One region of the Photobacterium sp. HL06 genome, then DNA from elsewhere that is predicted to be linked to it. Evidence: predicted binding sites of a transcription regulator. Region 1 holds the regulator's gene; each other region holds the start of a gene.
What was found. Region 1 encodes PurR, which represses purine synthesis genes. Its sites were predicted from a motif close to TNANGNAAACGTTTNCNTNA; they were not measured.
Positions count from the first base shown of each region.

Region 2: the regulator PurR is predicted to act here: its motif matches at 4,507-4,526, upstream of AC51G0_RS14805 (NCS2 family permease).
Region 3: the regulator PurR is predicted to act here: its motif matches at 3,190-3,209, upstream of AC51G0_RS04205 (NupC/NupG family nucleoside CNT transporter).

Region 1 is NZ_CM183914.1:1,674,085-1,680,961, forward strand. It holds gene AC51G0_RS07950 (carboxymuconolactone decarboxylase family protein) at 1-306, opposite strand, end outside; gene AC51G0_RS07955 (hypothetical protein) at 468-860, opposite strand; gene AC51G0_RS07960 (TfoX/Sxy family DNA transformation protein) at 1,127-1,717, opposite strand; cyclic di-GMP riboswitch class I at 1,845-1,949, opposite strand; gene purR (HTH-type transcriptional repressor PurR) at 2,145-3,152, opposite strand; gene AC51G0_RS07970 (heme ABC transporter ATP-binding protein) at 3,564-4,391, opposite strand; gene AC51G0_RS07975 (FecCD family ABC transporter permease) at 4,388-5,425, opposite strand; gene AC51G0_RS07980 (heme/hemin ABC transporter substrate-binding protein) at 5,465-6,298, opposite strand; gene AC51G0_RS07985 (ExbD/TolR family protein) at 6,295-6,717, opposite strand; gene AC51G0_RS07990 (MotA/TolQ/ExbB proton channel family protein) at 6,714-6,877, opposite strand, start outside.
Region 2 is NZ_CM183914.1:3,265,901-3,272,777, forward strand. It holds gene crl (sigma factor-binding protein Crl) at 1-380, opposite strand, end outside; gene frsA (esterase FrsA) at 556-1,815, opposite strand; gene AC51G0_RS14795 (hypothetical protein) at 2,232-2,525, shown strand; gene gpt (xanthine phosphoribosyltransferase) at 2,662-3,120, opposite strand; gene AC51G0_RS14805 (NCS2 family permease) at 3,174-4,463, opposite strand; gene vcdP (small protein VcdP) at 4,999-5,124, opposite strand; gene AC51G0_RS14815 (methyl-accepting chemotaxis protein) at 5,473-6,877, shown strand, end outside.
Region 3 is NZ_CM183914.1:828,390-835,266, reverse strand. It holds gene AC51G0_RS04210 (formate--tetrahydrofolate ligase) at 1-1,725, shown strand, start outside; gene AC51G0_RS04205 (NupC/NupG family nucleoside CNT transporter) at 1,811-3,064, opposite strand; gene AC51G0_RS04200 (hypothetical protein) at 3,461-4,120, opposite strand; gene AC51G0_RS04195 (YfbU family protein) at 4,364-4,864, shown strand; gene AC51G0_RS04190 (ABC transporter substrate-binding protein) at 5,231-6,487, shown strand; gene AC51G0_RS04185 (ATP-binding protein) at 6,487-6,877, shown strand, end outside.

The DNA of each region.
Region 1 (6,877 bases):
GTTGGCAAGGGCCTTGATTTTCTCCACGGAATCGCAGCGCTCGGCTAATTTCATTCCATTGGCATCGACACAAAACGCGCAGTCATTGAGCTGTGACACCCGGACGCAGACTAAGGATCGGACAACGGGTGTTACGGGGGAGGACTTGCGATCGAGGTAGCCGAAAAATCCAGCGACAAGCCAGAATAGGGTAGGACGTCGCCCCCAGAGCAATGCCGGGTTTAGCACGTTGCCATAATGGCGCTTTTGCAGCCAAAGAAGTGGCTTGATAAGAAAAGAATAATGTTGTTTGGCTGGAATACGCACATGAGCCCCTTAATGATGCCTGTCTGGCTGTAATTTATGCTACAGCGAGTATATCAATCTAATCGATGCAATGATCGGGTAAAATACTAGATTGGTATGAGACAGAGACCGAATAACGGGCAAGAAAATTTCAGGAAATCGAAAAAATTCTTTAAATTCTATTAGTTGAGCGAAATATGAACAGCTTGGGTTTTCTGTTGTTTGGCCATATCCGGAACATCCGGTTGCGATAGTAGTATATAGCCGGATGCAATGACAGGTAGCATTGCTAGGAGCATGGTTTTACCAATATGGTAGTTGCGATACCAGTACTTTCTTGAGCGGATTTTCAGTAATAACCCCCAGAAAAGCAATAATAGGTTGAAACCTGCCGTGAGGGTAAGTGCATCGTCAAGGGCTGCCACCGGAGCAAGTTGCCTATAAACCATAAACAAGATTGCAAAGGGGGGGATCAGGCTAATTATCACCAGAGCACGCATGAGCTTTGGCCACTTGCAAAACTTGTCTTTGAACATCTGGTCTGCTTGTCCAGGAAAAGGCTTGGAACAGTGCATGACAACCTCCTGTGTGAACGACAGCCTCATTCTACTAATGCCGATATTGAAGAAAAGGATATTGATGCATTTATGAACAGCTTTGTGAGAGGTATCAATATTTGACGTTCTATGACAAAAAATTGTCATAAGAGAGGGCATAAATTTACAACGAAACCAATATGCTCGTTCGGCAATGTGCTTAATTTCACTGGTCTTGGGTGTGTATTTGAGTGCAGATAATAAAAAGAGGTGCATAGCACCTCTTTTTTATCGATGTCTCTAACCTATGGCAACTCAGATAGGAGCTCTGAGCGGCGTTGCTGAGTAATGACCGACCAATGCTGGCCACTTACGGCACCTTCTAAGGCCCATAGCAACTCGATATTGACCGACTCCTGGTGAGACTGCTGTAACGCCTTGTAAGCATTCAGGGCACCGGCTTCAAAGAGCTCGTCAACCGTAGTAATACCTGCTTTTTTCAGCATACGTTCGTTGGCTAAACGGAGGTTTGGTAAGTCTTTAATACGACTTGGGCCTGATTTGCTTTTGGTTTCTTTATCTTGTTTGGCGGCAGTAAAGGAACGCTTAGCTTGGCAAAGAATTTTATCGGGTTCACTCCACCATTCTTCTGGAATAGCGTAGTGCTTAGTTACAACAGGAAAGCCGCGCTTTTTATACACATAAGGTGTAAGCCCTGCTTTTTTAAATTCTTTTTCATTTTCGGCATTTGCACGAAGGTGTAACTTGTCATTTACCACGAGTGCAAACATAGTTTCACCCGCGAAAATGCCAAAGCCACCAAACATTGAGCGAGACTTTACATTCTCGAAACAACTGAATAATCGTAATGATTCTTTAAGTACTGGTTTGTCCATGCTTCTTCTCGGTGAAATATTTCTTGGGTCACCTAACAACAGAGCGAGGATTTCAGATTAGCAAATTTCACAAAAAAGTTATGTCAGGATAATGTCAGGATTCATGACATGACTTTTTGCTAGATCCATCGGCGACCCCGCTACCATAAGAGACTTAGTTGTTGAAAAACTAACCACTTTTAGGCCGGAAGCTTTGCGTCCCACCCTTTCGGGAGGTTTGCCTTGTTCGTGACTTAATAAGCATATCCCATATAATATTTTTGAACTTGCTCCCACTTTTAAAAGTGTGATATTGCTTCAATAAATATGTCTATGTTTTTAGTGGCAAAAAATATATTTGCCTCAAAATCAATGCATCACAACCGTCATTTAAGACATAAAAAAACCGATAAGTAATATCGGTTTCTATGGGTTGCGACTTGGTTGATTAGGCGTTCAAGTCTTTGACTGACTTGCGAACAACCAGTTCTGGTGCCATCTCAAAAATACGGCGTTCATGTTCTTTATCTTTGACTCGTTCCATCAGGATCTCAATCGCCGTTTTGCCCAGGCGGCGCTTAGGCTGGTGAATCGTCGTCAGGGGCGGAGAGAAGTACGGTGCCAAGTCGATGTTGTCATAGCCAATAATTGAAATATCATCAGGAACGCGTATGCCTGCCTGCTCGAAAGTACTGATCAGCGCCATTGCCATAATATCGTTAAAGCAGAAAATTGCTGTCGGGCGCTCTTTCATTTCAATGAACTTATTGGCGGCGATAACCGCTGACTCACACTCGAAATCACCTTCAAGCAGCCAGTCTTCATTGACACTAAGCTGCGCTTCACCCATCGCTTTATAAAAGCCCTTCAGACGTTCTTGGCAGGTCGATTTGTCTGAGTGGCCTGACAGGCAACCAATTTTAGTGTGGCCGTGTTCGATAAAGTACTTGGTTGCAACGTAGCCGCCGAGCTCTGCATTATCCTGAATTTTATCCGTATGCGGGCTTTCCGGGCCCCAGTCCATGATCACCATTGGTAAGTCTTTCTTGCGCTCAAGGAGTTCAAGCAGCTTCTCGTCCAAGTCAGAACACATTACCAATAGGCCATCTACACGCTTTTCAGCGAGCATGCGTAGATAGTCACGTTGCTTATCTAGGTTACCTTCAGTATTGCATAGGATCAGGGTGTAGCCTTGGCCATAGCAATGCTCTTCAACCCCATGGACCACTTCGGCAAAGAATGGATTGGTAGACTTGGTTACCAGCATGCCGATGGTGCGGGTTGTGTTACATTTTAGGCTTCGCGCAACAGCACTTGGCGCGTAATTTAGTTCATCTACGGCCGCTAATACTTTTTTCTGTGTTGCTTCTGCAACAAAGCGTGTTTTGTTGATCACGTGAGAAACTGTTGTGGTTGATACACCAGCCATACGTGCAACATCTTTAATCGTTGCCATACTTATTCTTCTAATAATTTAAGATCAGAGGTCAGAGCCGACCATTTCATAATCACTTGTAATTGAAAGTACCAAACAGAGTAATTATCTGACTGTATCCAGATAATTGTTCTGTTTGGTACAGCGTACAAAAACGCCAAAAAGCCGCTTCAGTCACGAGCGGCCTTGTTCTCTCGTCTTTCCCGACGTTGCATTGTGTAATCGCTTGCGTTCACATTCTACTGAGTGTAGCGCACAGTGCAACGTTTCTGTATCCCAACCCTGTAATTCTTGATAGATATCAACAAACTCACCGCAATTTTACAACAATTTAGTGCATATGACGTGCAATCTGGTTCGATGATTTTGCTTTCTGGCAAGTAAAAAACCTCAGCTTTTGGGCTGAGGCTGTCCTGCTAAAATAGGATTAACTTATACTGCTTTTGATAACTCTGCAGACGAGATCGCAGGCATCACAACAGGATAGTTATCGGTTGGGTGCTCGCCGATGTGTACGGGCCAGCCATAGACTCGGCTGATCGTGTCTTTCTGTAATGCTTGTCGGGGGGGACCATCAGCCTGGATCTTACCTTCATTGATAATAACAAGGCGATCAGCATATTGAGCCGCTAGGTTCAGATCATGGATCACTACGATCACGGCAGCCCCCGATTGCGCAAGGCCTCGGGCGACTTGCAGAGTTCTATGCTGGTGGGCGAGATCGAGCGCCGAGGTCGGTTCGTCGAGCATCAGCATACACTGCTTGCCTGCCTGGCTTAACTGGGTAAGCACCCGTGCATAGTGCACCCGTTGCTTTTCACCGCCGGATAGGGAAGGGTAGAGCCGATTTTTGAGCGACAGCACATCAACAAGCTTCATTTTCTCAGTGGCGATTGTTTTGGTTTGCACATTGGGTATTTGCAGTGGCAGGCTACCGAGCTCTACCACTTCTTGTGCGGTAAAAGCAAAACTCAAATTGCTGTGCTGTGGCAATACACCTAAGTGCTTGGCAAGCTTTGCCTGCTTGAATTCATTACGTGCTTTACCGAAGAAGGACACTTCGCCGCCTGCATCGATTTCCCCACACAGTACCTTGAGCAACGTACTCTTACCGGCACCATTGGGGCCCAGAAGGGCGGTTAGTTCGCCGCTGGCAATGGTTAAGTTGAAGTTGCTCAGCAGTGTTTTTCCACCCAACGTCAGGTGCAGCCCTTTGGCTTCGATAGCAGCAGGCTTGTTCTTTTCTGTTGCAGTGTTCATGACATTCTTCCCTTTTGGTTTATAAGTAGGAAGATAAAGAATGGTGCGCCGAGAATAGCTGTGATGATCCCGACGGGTAATTCTGCCGGGGCGGCGACAACACGAGCCAGCATATCGGCGATGAGTAGGATTAACGCGCCAAGTAGTGCCGACAATGGCAGCAATGTTTTGTGATTCGGCCCGGTAAGCATTCTTCCTAGATGGGGAATAATTAGGCCGATAAAGCCAATGACACCGGTTAATGAGACCGTGACACCGACCCCCGCGGCACAGAGCAAAATAAGCAGCCTTTTCAACCGCTGAACATTTACGCCCATATGGCGAGCTTCGGCTTCGCCCAGCAAGAAAGCATTTAACGCATTGGCATTGCGGTCGAACAAAAACAACAAGCTACCTAGGGTAACAAAAGCAAGTATGATCCCTGGCCATGTCGCACCAGCAAGTGAACCCATGCTCCAGAGAGACAAATCGCGCAGAGCCTGATCATCAGCATAGTAGTTCATCAACCCAAGGGCGGCACCTGACAAGGCGCCAATAGCAACACCGGCAAGCAGCATGACAGTGACAGAAGTGCCGTTTTTATCTGTGCCAAGGCGGTAGACAAGATAAGTACTGGCCGCACCGCCAATAAAGGCAAAAATCGGTACCGTTCCAAGAGTTAGCAGTTGCGGGAATGATGTTGCCAGCGGTGCAAAAACAACAATGGCAAGGGCGGCACCAAGGCTAGCGCCGCCAGACACGCCAATGATACCGGGATCTGCCAGGGGATTACGGAACAGCCCCTGCATGACCGCGCCGCAAAGGGCAAGTATTGCCCCAACCGCCATACACAGCAGGGTACGTGGCAGGCGGATCTGATGGATAACGATCTGAATGTGGGCCGGAAGATCAGATTGCCATGGCAAAAGCACCTTAACACTGTCAGAAAAGCTGATTGCCATCGGCCCGACAACCACCGAGGAGATGATAGCGATCGCAAGTAGTAAAAAGCCCAGTGGAAAAACAACACTAACAGGCATGCGGTGGATCTGCATAATTCTTGATTGCATAGATAGCCGTATCTAGGTTGAGGATCAGTTGTAGAACACGTTATTCAAACGCTCAGCTTCACTCAGGCTCTTCAAGCCAAGGCCGCCAATCAGCGCTGTGCCGTCAATGGTTGCCAATGCTTTGTTTTGACCTGCTGGTGTCGCAGATAATAGCGGTATCTTTTTCAGCAACTCATCAGCATTGCCGATTGTGCTCAATGTCCGTGAGCTGATCAGGATGATATCGGGTTGCATGTCGACCATGGCTTCGGTCGAAATCGGTTTGTAAGACTCAACAGCATCAGCAGCGGGGTTGATGGCCCCTGCAAGTTTGATCACGGTGTCGGCGGTGGTGTTACGGCCAGCAACGTTGGCCGGGCGGCCGTCATGGATCATGAGGAACAGAACTTTTTTGCGCGTTTGCTGTTTAGCCAAAGTGGCATTGATCGTGGCAACTTTTTGTTTCACATTAGCTTGCAACTGAGCCGCGTCTGCTTCTTTGCCTGTAATACGACCTATTTCCTCAATGCGAACTAATAGATCATTAACGGTTTCACCCGAGTTGAGGATATCGACATTGATCCCAGCTTGCTGGAGAAGCTCTAACGTCGTTTTCGGCCCCATTTCATTGGAGCCTAAAATCCGGGTTGGGTTGAGGGCAATTAGGCTCTCTGCAGAGAGCTGGCGGTGGTAGCCCAGCTTAGGAACCGAGCTGTCAACCATCGACTTGCTGGTAATATCAACGGCTGCGAGCTGTTTTTGTGCACCCATGGCATTGATAAGTTCGGTAATTGCAGCGCCAGCACTGATGATGCGTTCATTGGCCCAGACGGAGCTCGCTGTGATAAGTAATGCTGTAGCCAGAGCGATACGCTTCATGATTTGTCCTCTTCCATTAATAGTTGTGTTGCTTTTATTTCTTGCTGTTGCAAAAAGGCGAGTAATTTCAGCATGTTCTCGACTGAGCCTGCTTTGTCTGCACCAATAACAACAGGCTTGTCTGGGTTAGCCTTTACTTCTTTGAGTAAGGCCTGCGTGAATTCATCCCAACTCTCAACAGGGCGACCTTGTAGTGCCCAATATGGCACTTGTGCGGTCAGGTTGACGGTGACAGGATCCGATTCAGTAGTTTGCAAGGTCTGGGTTTCTGTCTGTGGCAACTCAACCTCAAGGGATTGCAATTTGACACTGGCTGTAAGCAATAGAAAAACCATCACAATGAAGATGATATCTAGCAACGGAGTAAGATCAGGCTTGAGTTCATCATCAAACTGGCTGCTGTTACCGACACGGATCATTGGGCAACCTCTTTGAGGCTGGTTGTGGATCCGGGCTTAGGTTGGTTGCCAGGGGCAAGATCTAAGCCTTCGAGCCAAAGGTTGCAATAATTTAAGGTGTGCTCGAGCTTGGCTGTTACCTTATCAGCCCAGAGCCCGAGTAGCTGCGCGGATGTAATTG
Region 2 (6,877 bases), 1.6 Mb from region 1:
TCCTCAAGCTCACTGGCTGCAGTTACTGTCAGTTTAAACTCATCTTGCAGCAAACCAGTCAATTTCGGATAAAAGTCATCGAGTGTCTGGAGCACCGCCTGCTCATGCTTGGCAGGAACACTTTCTTTAACCCAGTCTCCATGACTATCGTAACGGCCAAAGTGGTAACGGTATTCAAAACCGGTATCAGTGACAGTCAGGAGCAACCACCAGCCCCAAAACTCACGTTCTTCTGGCTCTTTCTTGGCACTAATACAGCTTGCCAGGCAATCAAAGAAGAAGCGGCCTTCTGAAGACTGCTGCTGGCGCAGATAGGGCCCCAGCGCCGTTAGCTTCGTCATCAGACGCCCATGAGGCGGAAATGTTGTTGTAGTCGTCATAGCGTATCTCCATCCATAGTCAATAGCACAATAACAGCAACCATCGGGTGCCAGGCAGAGAGCTAAGGTTCAATCACAGCTTAGCCTCTACCTCTAGTCACTCCATTTAAGCCATAAAGCCAAAAGATAGCAACATTTTATTTACATCCCTCAAGGCTTAAATAAATAACAGCCTTTAGGCTAATTTTTCTTTCAGCCAGTCTACTACCGCCACGAGTGAGCGATGATAGCCATCGTGAAGCGGCTTTTCCGGTAGCGTGATTGCCTTGCCACCCCGGCTGGACATTGCAATCAGCTGATTATCGATATCAGTACAGATCGGATCATTTTTCAGGCTGATCCCCAGCATCGGCACCTCCGTCTTACGGCGGCCAAGCAACCCCTGCTGCTTAAGCGACCAGGCCGGAAGGTGAGATGTCAGGCTCGACCTGGAGACACCCTTTTTGCCCATTCGCGAAGCGATCATATCGAGATACATCCGTGGCATGGCATCAAGTCGCTTGGGATCAGCCAATACACTGTGTATCGCCCCGCCAAGGCTAATACAGGTTTTCAGGCGGGTCGGCTCAATAAAGCCCAGGCGGATCGCCGCATTGCCCCCAAAGCGTAGTCCCAGCATGGCAACACGGTGGTGATCGACCCAAGGTACATCACGAATTTGCTGCAGCAATGCCTGATGCAGGCGACTGGTATCTTCCGTCAACGTCCAAGCCGAGCTGTGGCCGACAGAAGGCATATCTAGCGTGACCATGGCAAAACCTGCCGGGCCCAAATAATCATGGTAAAGCCGCCACAGATCTGACTGTAGGGTATCCAGACCGCCGCTAACGACGACTGTCGGCAGTAATTTATCGGTACGAGGCAGGTGGATAAATGCCTGGAAGGTTTTACCTTCATATTTGACATCAATGGTTTTCATTTGATGCGGCATATACTCCATGGCTTCACGGTAGGTCTGGTTCGCCTGCAGTTCCGCCTGCGCCGCCAGGGCATCCCCTTTCAGGTGGGGGTAGGCCGCAACACTGTAGTACATACTGGCTGTCAGCAATACCTGCGCCGCCTTGTCTTTCTTGTCAGCATTCACCAAATCGCGGGCCGTCTTCTGGTACATTGCCCCAGACTGGCTCCACTCATAAATCCAGTTGCCAGGTTTATAGCCGATAACGGTGTCGAGCAGTTCATCATTGGTACGTGGTGCTTCAGAGTTGGCCATACGAGAGAAAATCGATTCCATCTCGATTGGATCAACTCCCTGCCATGCCCATTGCGGACGTCTCAATACCCGGTACCACCCCGCTTCGCTATCACCATCCATCGCATTATGCATTGGCTTTGAAGCAACTTCGGCCAGCTTGACCAGGCCGGACGTTTCCTTCGAGGTTTGCCGCGGTGCAAACAGCTTTTCTGATAAATTAGTTTTAGAAGGTTCAGACACGGTAAGCTCCATTGTTCGATTTCTATCTACGCACAACAACTCATTTGGTGATCCTTTGCCTAAGGAGAAAAACGGCATCCACCAAGAAGGCATCAGTCAACGTGCGCAAAGACATTGATACCAAAAGTATACCATCCAACAGTGAGTTGCAGTGTGCGCAAAAAAACAAAAAAGCAACACTGGAACACCTATCTATGCCCCTTATCTTTCCACGCCTATTTTTTTGGTTCGGCGTTGTCATCATGGCAAGCTGCTGTACTTTAACCACAAATGCGACACTGCCACTGTTCTGACTCTAATGATGCAATGTTGAGAATAGAAAGAGCTGAAACTTCACCTCCCGTCCGATCCCTAACTGATTTTCCATCCTGGGCTATGCTGATACTACTGTTAGTATTTTATACGGTGGTTGTTGTATGAAGAAAATACTCGGTGTATGCAGTATGTTGCTATTTTCAAGCTCTGTGCTGGCATTTGGTAGCGGTGGTGTTCTTGGGGGTAATCCTGGTGAGGCATCCGGAGCCGTTAATGCCAAAATAGCGGTCTGCCTCGATGCATCTGGCGAGCAAATCCAAGGCTCTTACCAAACCAAGCTAGACAGAAAGTGTGAGTTGACCGGTCACGATGCGATAGACCTCATCAACTACAATAATTTTTACCGCAACAAGCCTAATGGCGAGTCACTGGCTGACATCAGAGCCATGCGTTAGCCCTCTTTTATTCCATTCCGGCTTGATGCAACATTTCACTGGCAGGCTAATTAGCTCAAAGTGAATGGATTAAAGTACGCCTTTAAACAAAAAAGGAGCCTCAAAGGCTCCTTTTTATTCATTCATCGACTGGCGATTATTTCTTGGCAATCGGATCGACAAAAGTCACGGCCATATCCCATGGCTGCTCAATCCAAGTGTCCTGAGTAATATCAACGACATAATCATCAACAAGGTGCTTACCGGCAGGCTTTGCACACACTGTTACAAACTTGGCTTTCGGGTACATTGCGCGGATCATCTCTGCTGTACCGCCAGTATCAACCAAATCATCAACAACCAAGAAGCCTTCACCATCACCTTCAGCCCGCTTCAGCACTTTCATTTCGCGCTGGTGGTCGTGGTCGTAGCTTGAAATACACACTGTATCTACATGACGGATGTTAAGCTCACGAGCCAGGATCGCAGAAGGAACCAAACCACCGCGGCTAACAGCAATAATACCTTTCCACTGATCAGCAGGAAGCAGTTTTTCTGCCAGCTGACGAGTGTACATTTGCATGTTGTCCCAAGTGATGACGAATTTAGTACTCATATCCGATGAACCTCTGAATCAGCGATATTGTCGCTGGATATATTTATAAACTGTTATAAGAAGGCAATTTTAGCAGCAAACAGCGCTGCAATAACCCATACGCTAATATTTACATCTCTTCCCTTGCCACTCATAACCTTCACAGCAGCATAAGTGATAAAGCCAAGGCCGATACCTTCAGCGATGGAGTATGTTAACGGCATTAACAGACAAACGACAACTACTGGGGCCGCTTCTGTTAAGTCGCGCCAGTCTACACTGACCAAACCTGACATCATCAAGATGGCGACATAGAACAGGGCACCTGCTGTCGCATAGGCAGGAACCATACCTGCCAACGGCGCAAAGAACAATGCCAAAAAGAACAATACGCCAACAGTGACTGCCGTCAGACCCGTACGGCCACCGACAGCAACACCCGATACACTCTCGACGAAAGAGGTCGTGTTTGACGTACCCAAGACAGCGCCCACAGAGGTCGCCGTACTATCAGCCAGCAACGCACGGTTCAGGCGAGGCAGCTTACCTTCTTTATCCATCAGATCGGCTTTTGTCGCAACACCCACCAGCGTCCCTGCCGTATCAAACAGGTCGACAAATAGGAAGGCAAATACAACAGAAATCAGGCCGACTTCAAGTGCGCCGCTAAAGTCCATCTGCATGAATGTTGGCGCAATGCTTGGTGGCATCGACATCACACCGCCGTAAGTGATATCACCAAAAAGGATGCCAAGTACTGTCACTGCAAGTATTGCAATTAACACCGCAGCTTTATAACCGCGATGGACTAGCGCAATCGTCAGGAAGAAGCCCAATGACGCCATCACCGCCGGGAAACTTGTCAGATCACCAACATGAACCAGTGTTGCTGGGTTATCAACCACAATGCCTGAGCTCTGCAATGCAATAAAAGCCAAGAACAAACCAATACCTGCCGAGATACCGGTACGCAGAGCCATCGGGATCGCATTGATGATCCACTCACGAACCCGCAAAACACTCAAGGCGATAAAGCACAACCCAGACAGGAATACCGCAGCCAATGCAACCTGCCACGTATGCCCCATCCCAAGAACAACCCCATAGGTGAAGAAAGCATTCAAGCCCATCCCAGGTGCTTGAGCAACAGGGTAATTTGCAACAAAGCCCATGATGAAACAGCCGACCATCGCGGCCAAGCAAGTGGCAACAAATACGGCACCTTGATCCATACCTGTAGCGGACAGCATAGTCGGATTAACGAAGATGATATAAGCCATCGTCAGGAAGGTCGTCAGACCTGCCAACATTTCGGTGCGAACATCCGTACCGTGCTCTTTCAGTTTGAACAGTTTCTCAAGCATTGCTCTCGGTTCCTTGGAGATAATACGCGCAAGTTAAATTCAAAATAGAAAACGTTTGCGTCATCTATTTTTGGGGGGCGATTATATGTTGCTTAGCCAGCAATTTCCAGAAAATAACGCAACTATCAGTAGCACACTGTGTTAACCGAATAAAAAACCGACCACGCACAACAATAAAAAATAAAAAACACATTAAATCAAAGAATTAACAACATCCCATTAAGCTGCTTTTTTGAGCGCTACAAATTTTTTATTCGCACGCAAACGATAATATGCATCAAGTTAATGATGAATTTATTGCCTCAGAGCCAATGTAATCGAATACATGCCAATAACAAGAGAAAAGATAATATTTCAGGAAGCAGATAGACGTTCTTTGAAGATAAAAAAACGCCACTCCAAGAAGGAGTGGCGGAAGAATGTCTTGAATAACCGAATCGCGGGTATTCTAAATTCTCAATAAAGGGGGGGGGTGAACAATACTGCTCGAGATACCATGCCAGTCACCGTTAAGGTTCTGGCACAGAATCAGAAATTAATAGCCGAAAGAGCTCGGGTAGTGGAAGTTACCAGTGTACACAGAACGGTTATTCCAAAAATTTGTCATTGAATCGAATACTTTCATCTTTATCACCTTAAATATTAAGTTATCAAAACACATAAAACGTTTAGTGCTCAGCCATCATGGCTTGACTTAATCTCAGTTCCTTGGAGGCGATACCTCGGGCTCATCCTAGAGCGGTTTACTGTGTCATTTCGTCTTCACCAGAAGATGGGTAAACTATACCCATGCCGTAACAAACTTACAAGTATTTTCTTTAACCTCGTCACACTTTTTGATTTTATGTGCTCCATACCTCTTTTTTTTGTAATTTTATTACAGATTGACACACCACAGTTTTAACTATTCGCGACTAAAGTGTTACAAGTAGGTTCTTGATTTGTTACGCGCAAGCGGAATACCCTATTAACTATGGGTCTTTATAATGACAATAAAAAGGTAATGGCTATGGGCACCGACAAATTAAGAGCAATTTCTATCAGCCGGCGACTTTATTTACTGGGGATCACCATCACGGTACTGTCTCTTATCCCCCTCTTTCTATTCGCCTCTAACTACCAGTCGAGCATACTGGAACAAAAACGCCTGAAAACCCGCCACTTAGTTGAGTCAGCCCACAGCCTGTTTAACTATTATTATCAGCAGGAACAACAAGGTTTACTGAGCCGCACAAAAGCTCAGTCGCAAGCCAAACAAGCCGTCGCCGCTCTTCGTTATGAAGAGAAAGATTACTTCTGGATTAACGACATGACTCCGCGTATGGTCATGCACCCTTTCAAACCATCACTGGACGGTAAAGATCTCAGTGGATTTAAAGATCCACACGGAAACCCGCTATTTACCAATATGGTCACGACTGTCAGACAGCAAGGGGCCGGGTTTGTTGATTACTACTGGGAAAAACCGGGTTCAGAGGTCCCTGTCGAAAAAATCTCTTTCGTCAAAGGCTTCCAACCTTGGGGGTGGGTTATCGGCTCGGGTATTTACGTCGACGATGTCAAAGCCCAGTTCTATGCCGAAATGAAGCAGCTCGGGCTGATCCTGTTGGGCTCATTATCGATTATGTTTGTAATGGCATGGTCTATTGGCCGTTCGATCACCGCCCCTTGCGAGGAAACCTTATCCGCCATGCAAGATATTGCCGAAGGAGATGGTGATCTAACACTTCGCCTCCCTTGCCACGGCAATGATGAACTTAGCCGCCTTGCCCAAGCCTATAATACCTTCGCCAACCGGATCAGCAACATGCTAAAAGACATCTCCCCGGTCAGCGAGCAAATAAGCTCAGCATCCACCCAGCTCAATGCCGTTGCTAATCACACCGTTAGCAGTGCAACAGAGTCCCATAAAGGCGTCGATAGTGTCACCGCTGCTATGCACCAGCTTCATACCAGCAACCAGGAAGTGTCCCTCTCGGCCCGCCAGGCTGCCGAAGCTGCCATGGATGCCCACCAGCAGAGTGAAAACAGTATCTCAGTTGTCTCTAACTCGTCGGCTGAAATGCATGCCCTGCTTAACCTGCTCGACAATACCGATACCAGTGCCCAGGCGCTGGCCAAAGACTCCCAGACTATCGGTTCTGTACTCGATGTGATCCGGGGGATCGCCGACCAGACCAACTTATTGGCGCTCAATGCGGCTATCGAGGCAGCCCGGGCCGGAGAGCAAGGCCGGGGGTTTGCTGTTGTGGCCGATGAGGTCCGTACCTTGGCCACCCGAACCCAAGCCAGCACCAATGAAATAGAAGAAATCATCGATAGCCTGCAGGCCGGCGCCATTGAGGTGAGTGAAGCCCTACTGCAAACCCGCCAGCAATCTGCTAGCACCGCCAAGCATGCTGACGAAGTGGCCC
Region 3 (6,877 bases), 850 kb from region 1:
ACCCAACTCACCCCAATTGATCAAATCGCTCAACAAGCCGGCATACTGCCGGACGATCTAACCCCACAAGGCACTCTAAAAGCGAAAGTTAAACCCTCAATTCTCAAACGCCTGAATGACCGGCCAGAAGGAAAACTGGTGCTGGTAACAGCCATTACCCCAACCCCATTGGGCGAAGGCAAAACCGTCACGACTATCGGCCTGTCGCAAGGGCTGGCCAAAATCAACCAAAGCGTAATGGCATGTATCCGCCAGCCATCGATGGGGCCGGTATTTGGGGTGAAAGGCGGTGCCGCCGGTGGTGGCTACAGCCAAGTTGCACCGATGGAAAAGCTCAACCTGCATTTAACGGGTGATATCCATGCCGTCACCGCAGCCCATAATCTTGCGGCAGCGGCACTGGACGCACGCTTGTATCATGAAGAACGCCATGGCTATGAGGCATTTGCAGAAAAAACTGGCCTCACTGCTCTGCGGATTGATATTAATCGTATCTGCTGGAAACGGGTCATGGACCATAATGATCGTGCCCTGCGGATGATCACCGTTGGTAACAATGAGCCAGGTAAGACAATTAACGGCGTTGCCCGTGACGACGGCTTTGATATTTCAGCCGCCTCCGAGTTAATGGCGATTTTAGCCCTCTCTAAAGATCTGGCCGATATGCGCCAGCGCCTTGGCCGCGTTGTCCTGGCCTATAACTTGGATGGCCAGCCTGTCACCGCCGAAGATCTCCAGGTTGCGGGAGCGATGGCCGTCACGATGTGCGAAGCTATCGAACCGACCCTGATGCAAACCCTAGAAGGGGTTCCTACCCTTATCCATGCAGGGCCGTTTGCCAACATCGCCCATGGAAACTCCTCGATTATTGCTGATCGAATTGCGTTAAGACTGAGTGACTATACGATCACCGAGGGCGGCTTCGGTTCAGATATGGGGTTTGAAAAAGCATGTAATATCAAGGCACAACAAGCAGATCGCGGCCCTGATTGTGCCGTTGTCGTTGCGACTCTGCGCGGTCTTAAAGCCAACTCCGGTCTCTATGACCTAAGGCCGGGACAAGCCCTGCCAGATGCTATCTTTGCGCCGGATGAAAAAGCACTGCTGGGTGGTTTTGCGAACCTGAAGTGGCATATCCGTAATGCTGCCAAATACGGGATCCCGGTTGTGGTTGCCATCAACCGTTTCCCTCAAGACACAGAGGCTGAGCTAAACCAACTGAAAGCCATGATCACCGCGGAAAACTTCGGTAGCTATGTGAATGTTGCGATCAGCGAAGCTTTCGGCAAAGGTGGTGAAGGGGCAACTGAGCTAGCTCAGGCTGTGGTCGATGCATGTAAGCAACCTGCCAACTTCAAGCCGCTCTACCAACTAGAACAAAGCCTGGAAGAAAAGCTGATGACCGTGGCCGAAGTGGGCTATGGCGGACGCGGAGTGGAGCTATCAGAACAAGCAAAGCAACAGCTCATGGAACTAAAGGCACAAGGGCATGACAACTTAGCAGTTTGCATGGCCAAAACACCGCTTTCTATTACTCACGATCCAAGCCAGAAAGGTGCACCAACAGACTTCATTGTTCCAGTCCGTGAACTCAAGCTGTGTGCCGGTGCCGGATTTGTCTATGCCCTATGTGGCAATGTCATGACAATGCCTGGCTTACCAGAAAAACCCGCTTACATGGCACTGGATATTGACGCTGACGGGAATATCGTCGGACTCAGCTAGCTATCGCTAACATAGCTCCAAACAAAAAAGCGCCGACAAATAGCCGGCGCTTTTTATTTGGCGATAATCCTACCGCTCACTGACGTTACATAGCTAGTGAAATAAACAGGCCAGCAACCGTCGCATTGAGTAGGTTAGCCAGCGTCGCTGCTACCAAGGACTTCATCCCCAGCTTGGCTATTTCGTTATAACGGCTTGGCGCCATCAGTCCAACACCACCGAGTAGCACGGCAATCGAGCCAAAGTTGGCAAAACCACACAGAGCAAAAGCAATAATCGCTTCCACCCGAGGCTCCAGTGCCCCGCTGCTGATCAACGGAGCCAGCTGAGAGAAAGCCACAAATTCATTGATCGTGGTTTTAGTACCAAAAATAACAGCCATCTGCTGCGCAGCATCGAAGTCCCAGATCCCGGCAATATAGGCAAAAGGCAGGAACAAATAACCAAAGATCAAATCCAGGCTTAGGTTCTCCATACCAAACCATTGGCCGACACCACCCAACGCGCCATTGATCAGCGCGATCAACCCCACATATGCCAGCAACATAGCACCAATATTCAGCGCCAGCTGCATTCCCTGTATCGCCCCCTGTGCAGCAGCATCGATAATATTGACAGGCTTGTCTTGAGCGTCTACCTCCGCATCAGCCACAGACTGCGGCGTATCGGTTTCCGGGATCAGCAGCTTAGCCATCATCAGCCCAGCAGGTGCCGCCATAAACGAGGCTGCCAATAGATACTCCAATGGAATGCCCATTTGTGAATATCCCACTAACACCGAACCCGCTACCGAGGCCATTCCCCCTACCATTACGGCAAATAACTCCGAACGGGTCATCTTGGCAATGAATGGGCGAACCGTTAGCGGCGCCTCAGAAATACCGAGGAAAATATTGGCTGTCGCTGAAATCGACTCGGCACGGCTCGTCCCTAACGCTTTCGACAGCGCCTTGCCTAGCGTGTTTACCAACAGCTGCATGATCCCCAGGTAGTAAAGCACCGACACCAGTGCCGAGAAGAACACCACCACAGGCAATACGCGCAGCGCCATAATAAAACCGCCACCGCCAAACACTTCAAACATCTTATCGGAGACCAAGCCGCCAAACAGGAAGCCGATCCCGTCATTGCTGAAGTTAATCACATTTTGTACGCCGCCGGAGAACGCACCCAGCGCACTACGCCCAACATCACTGTACAGCACCAAAGCCGCAAAGCTGATTTGAATAGCCAGTGCACCTAATACCGTACGCCAGTTAATGTGAGCACGTTTTTCAGAAAGGAAGTAAGCAATCACGATCAGTACTAGAATACCGATCACACCAGAAACAATTTGCATTTCAAACTCATAAGAACAATGAAAGTAGCCTAATTAGCATCGCTACTTTCTGGTACACCTCTGCCTGGCAGCCCTGCTGCCGACACCAAATGCACTCGGTTTCCCTCTGCTTTGAATCCACGCCTCCTGGCAATCGTTTGCTTATATCAGTCAAAAAAGGAGAACGTCATCTCATCGAGTGCTCTTTTCTGAATAAAAACGGGGATTCTCGCGCAATATGCGAGTGGACACGATCACGCCGTGTAATAAATCGCGCAAAGAGTAGAAAGTTTACAAACATATCGCAAGCAAAAGCCGCTCAACCGCTGGCTTTACTGGCAAGGTGGAGAAATATGAAACAGCCCGATCTCGCAAATGAATTTAAACAACAACACGGATAAATAAACAATAAAGAAACTATTCATCTTTTTTATTGGAGGAATAAATATAATCACGATCAGCGAAAGTTCTTACCCATTCAGGTTTATAAACCACCAGCAAAGTGATTGCCATTCCATTGATTAGGGCTTCAGGAAATAGTAATAAAGGAAGCAGCACCAAATAATTGTCAACAATATATATCCACGAGTAATGATTACCCATATACATCCAGGCACTGGTCAATAACAAGTGGGCTATCATGGTCAGCGCACCATTTAGAAATGCGGCGACAAATATATAGATAAACAGGTGTCTTGCCATAAATCGATAGCTAAATAGAAATACCGCAAAGCTAAACATTGCGGGAATAATGAGCCCGGTTAACGCATACATCCCCCCATCAGGCCAGTTCACGACACCAATAGCCATTAACAGCACAACAGGTATTGAACCAATTATCCCTGCAATCTGCCAGCCGTGGGATAAAACCAGCACAGTTAACGCCAAAAAATGGACCTGCAATCCCTCAGCGATCCCGGCCCTTAAGCTCCAGAGCAGAAACAACACCACAACACTTGCCAATACCAGGTGTTGGTAATCTTTCTCTAATTTGAATTTAGGCCAAAATTCACGTGGAAAGCTAACAACCAAAATAGCTAACCAAATTAGATAGCCTACCCACTGTAACATCGTCATCCGTGCACCGCCTTCTATGCCAAATAAGCTAAACTTATATCAATAGGATAGCTCACCAATAACCTTGTAAAGAACAAGGACTATTTTTGTTAAATCAGCACCTGCAAACCTGGTTGCACAAGCTTTAGCCTGTCAATTTCAATTAACAATAAATCGCCAGCAAGACGGCGTCAGATCAAGTTTTTTTGTAACCAACCTGATAATCTCAATGCCAGCTCAATACAATATTAAAGGCCAATCATTATGGAAATGACTAACGCACAACGTCTTATTCTTTCTAACCAGTACTACCTGATGTCTCAGATGAACCCAGAGAATGCCGCGAAATACCGTCGCCTGCAAACCATTGTCGAGCGCGGCTACGGCCTGCAGATGCGTGAACTAGATAAAGACTTTGGTTGCCTAGCTGAAGAAGATTGCCGCAATGTGATTGATTTCATGGAAATGTATCACGCGATGCAGGAGTCATTCAAAATGCTAAGCGAAGACAACCAGAACCAAGTTGATCCGCGCCGCCTTCAGTTCCTGGGTTTTGATGCTGCAACAGAATCCCAGCTAGTACATTACGTTCGTTTCCTAACAGAAGAAGAGGGCCTGTACCCTCAATTTGACAAGTCTGAGCATATGTTCAACAGCCAGGTTCCAATGCAGGAAAAATACCAGCGTATGCTGCAAACTTGGCGCAACTGCCCACGCCAATACCATTTGTCAGCGACTGAAATTCAGCAAATTCAAAATGCCTAGGTCGTAAATATTGAGAACATGAAGCCGGAGCAACAGCTCCGGTTTTTATCCCGTACCATCACTCCCCCGCATAAATCAAAGCAAAGATATTTGTTATTCCCATACCTGTTATTCCACTTCCAAATAATAATCCCTTTTCCTTATTATTTTCCTCACACCACTTTCCCCTTCTACTCTGCAACGATAAAATGTGATATTAAACGGGCTTCAATATCGCAATGGGTCACTTTTGTCCGATAGTGAATTTCTCTAAGTATAAAAGCGCTAGCATCTTATAAGTTCATAAAAGCTTAATTTAATTAACTACAATCCTGCGGAGCAACCTTGTATATAAGAACTGTCAATACAAGGTAATTTTAAAAGATCATGATTCGATTTATTCTAGTAATTCTACTATTTTCGTCAGCTTGTATTGCAGCACCTACGAATAAGTTGATTATATTAACCACCTTTCCAGAACCCTCAATTACACCGATCACGAAACAATTCCAACAACAGTTTCCTCACGCGACAATCAAAGTGCTTCATCGACGGGAGGAATCAGGGCTCCGGCTGCTGAGTAAGAATGATCATGATATTGACATTGTAATTTCTTCCTCACGTTCCTTATTTTTACCTCTCATCAGGCAAAACAGGCTGCTGCCTTTGAGTCAGCTAAGCCATGACTTAAATGCCCAGCAGCAAGCCTTTCTGCTAGAGGCCCCAGAAAATGTCGCTATCTTCGGGTATTCTGGCTACGGCCTAATGTGGAACAAAAACTATCTGGCAAAACATCAACTTGATATTCCCGCAACATGGGAAAGCCTGGTACAACCACAATATTTCCGCCATATCATTATGAGTAGCCCAGCCCGCTCAGGAACCACTCATCTGATGGTAGAAAATATTTTGCAACAGTATGGCTGGAAAGAAGGCTGGAAATTACTGCTCCAGATTGGTGGCAACCTCGCATCCATTTCGGCTCGAAGCTTTGGTGTCAGTGATGCAATTTCTCGCGGCCTTGCCGGGATCGGGCCTGTCATTGATAGTTTTGCCTATGAAGACCAAAAACAATTTCCTTTCATTGGGTTTCACTATCAAAACCAAAGCCCGCTGCTGCCCAGCTATATCGCCGCCGTCAAAAATATTAACCAGGCAACTCACAGCCAAGCTTTTATTGAGTATTTGCTATCAGGCAAGGTACAACACAACCTATCTACCAGCTCATTGAACAAATATGGCCTACACCAGAAAACCAGCCAACCCTATTCAATACTGCCAATCAATCACTCCCTAATGCAACACCGTGCTATCTTAATCAAACAGTTATTTGAACAAGTGATCAACCATCAACTGGTTTTACTGAACCAGGCATGGCAGCTAATCCACCAAATCGGCACAAAAACACACCTGAGTAACGCCCAGCAAGAGCTGTACAACCTCGCTATCGAGCTGGCTTCAACCCCGCCGGTTACTGAGGTCCAAGCTGATAATGCCGATGATACCCAAGCACTGACCCTATCCCGAACTGATATTCATACCGCGAAACGCCTTGATAACTGGCGCTATGCCATGAGCAGGCAGCTGGAAAGATCGATTCTCATCAGTGAGCAGATCCTTGCCGACAACAAAGGGGCGAAATAATGCGGCGCTGGAACACCATCGGTAATCGCCTGATAGCATCCATCGGCTTTATGGCTTTACTCACCATCAGTGTAAGCCTGATTGCCGTGGTTAACTGGGAAACCCTTGATAGCCAGGTTAATACGATTATCGAAAAGAATATGCCAACGTTGCGAATTAGCTATCAGCTGGAACGGAATACGGCAGGGCTGCAAGCAGCTCTAAACATGCTAAGCGATAATACCGACCCGATTCAGCACGCAAGACTCATGCAAACCCTTACCACCAAGCTGGATCAAATCACACCCGCGATTTCGGACACAGCCAGTTTAAAGTTTCACCCAGCGATCAAAAATGAACATCAGACATTGCTGACAGATATCTCTGTCTATACCAACTTGCTATATCGAC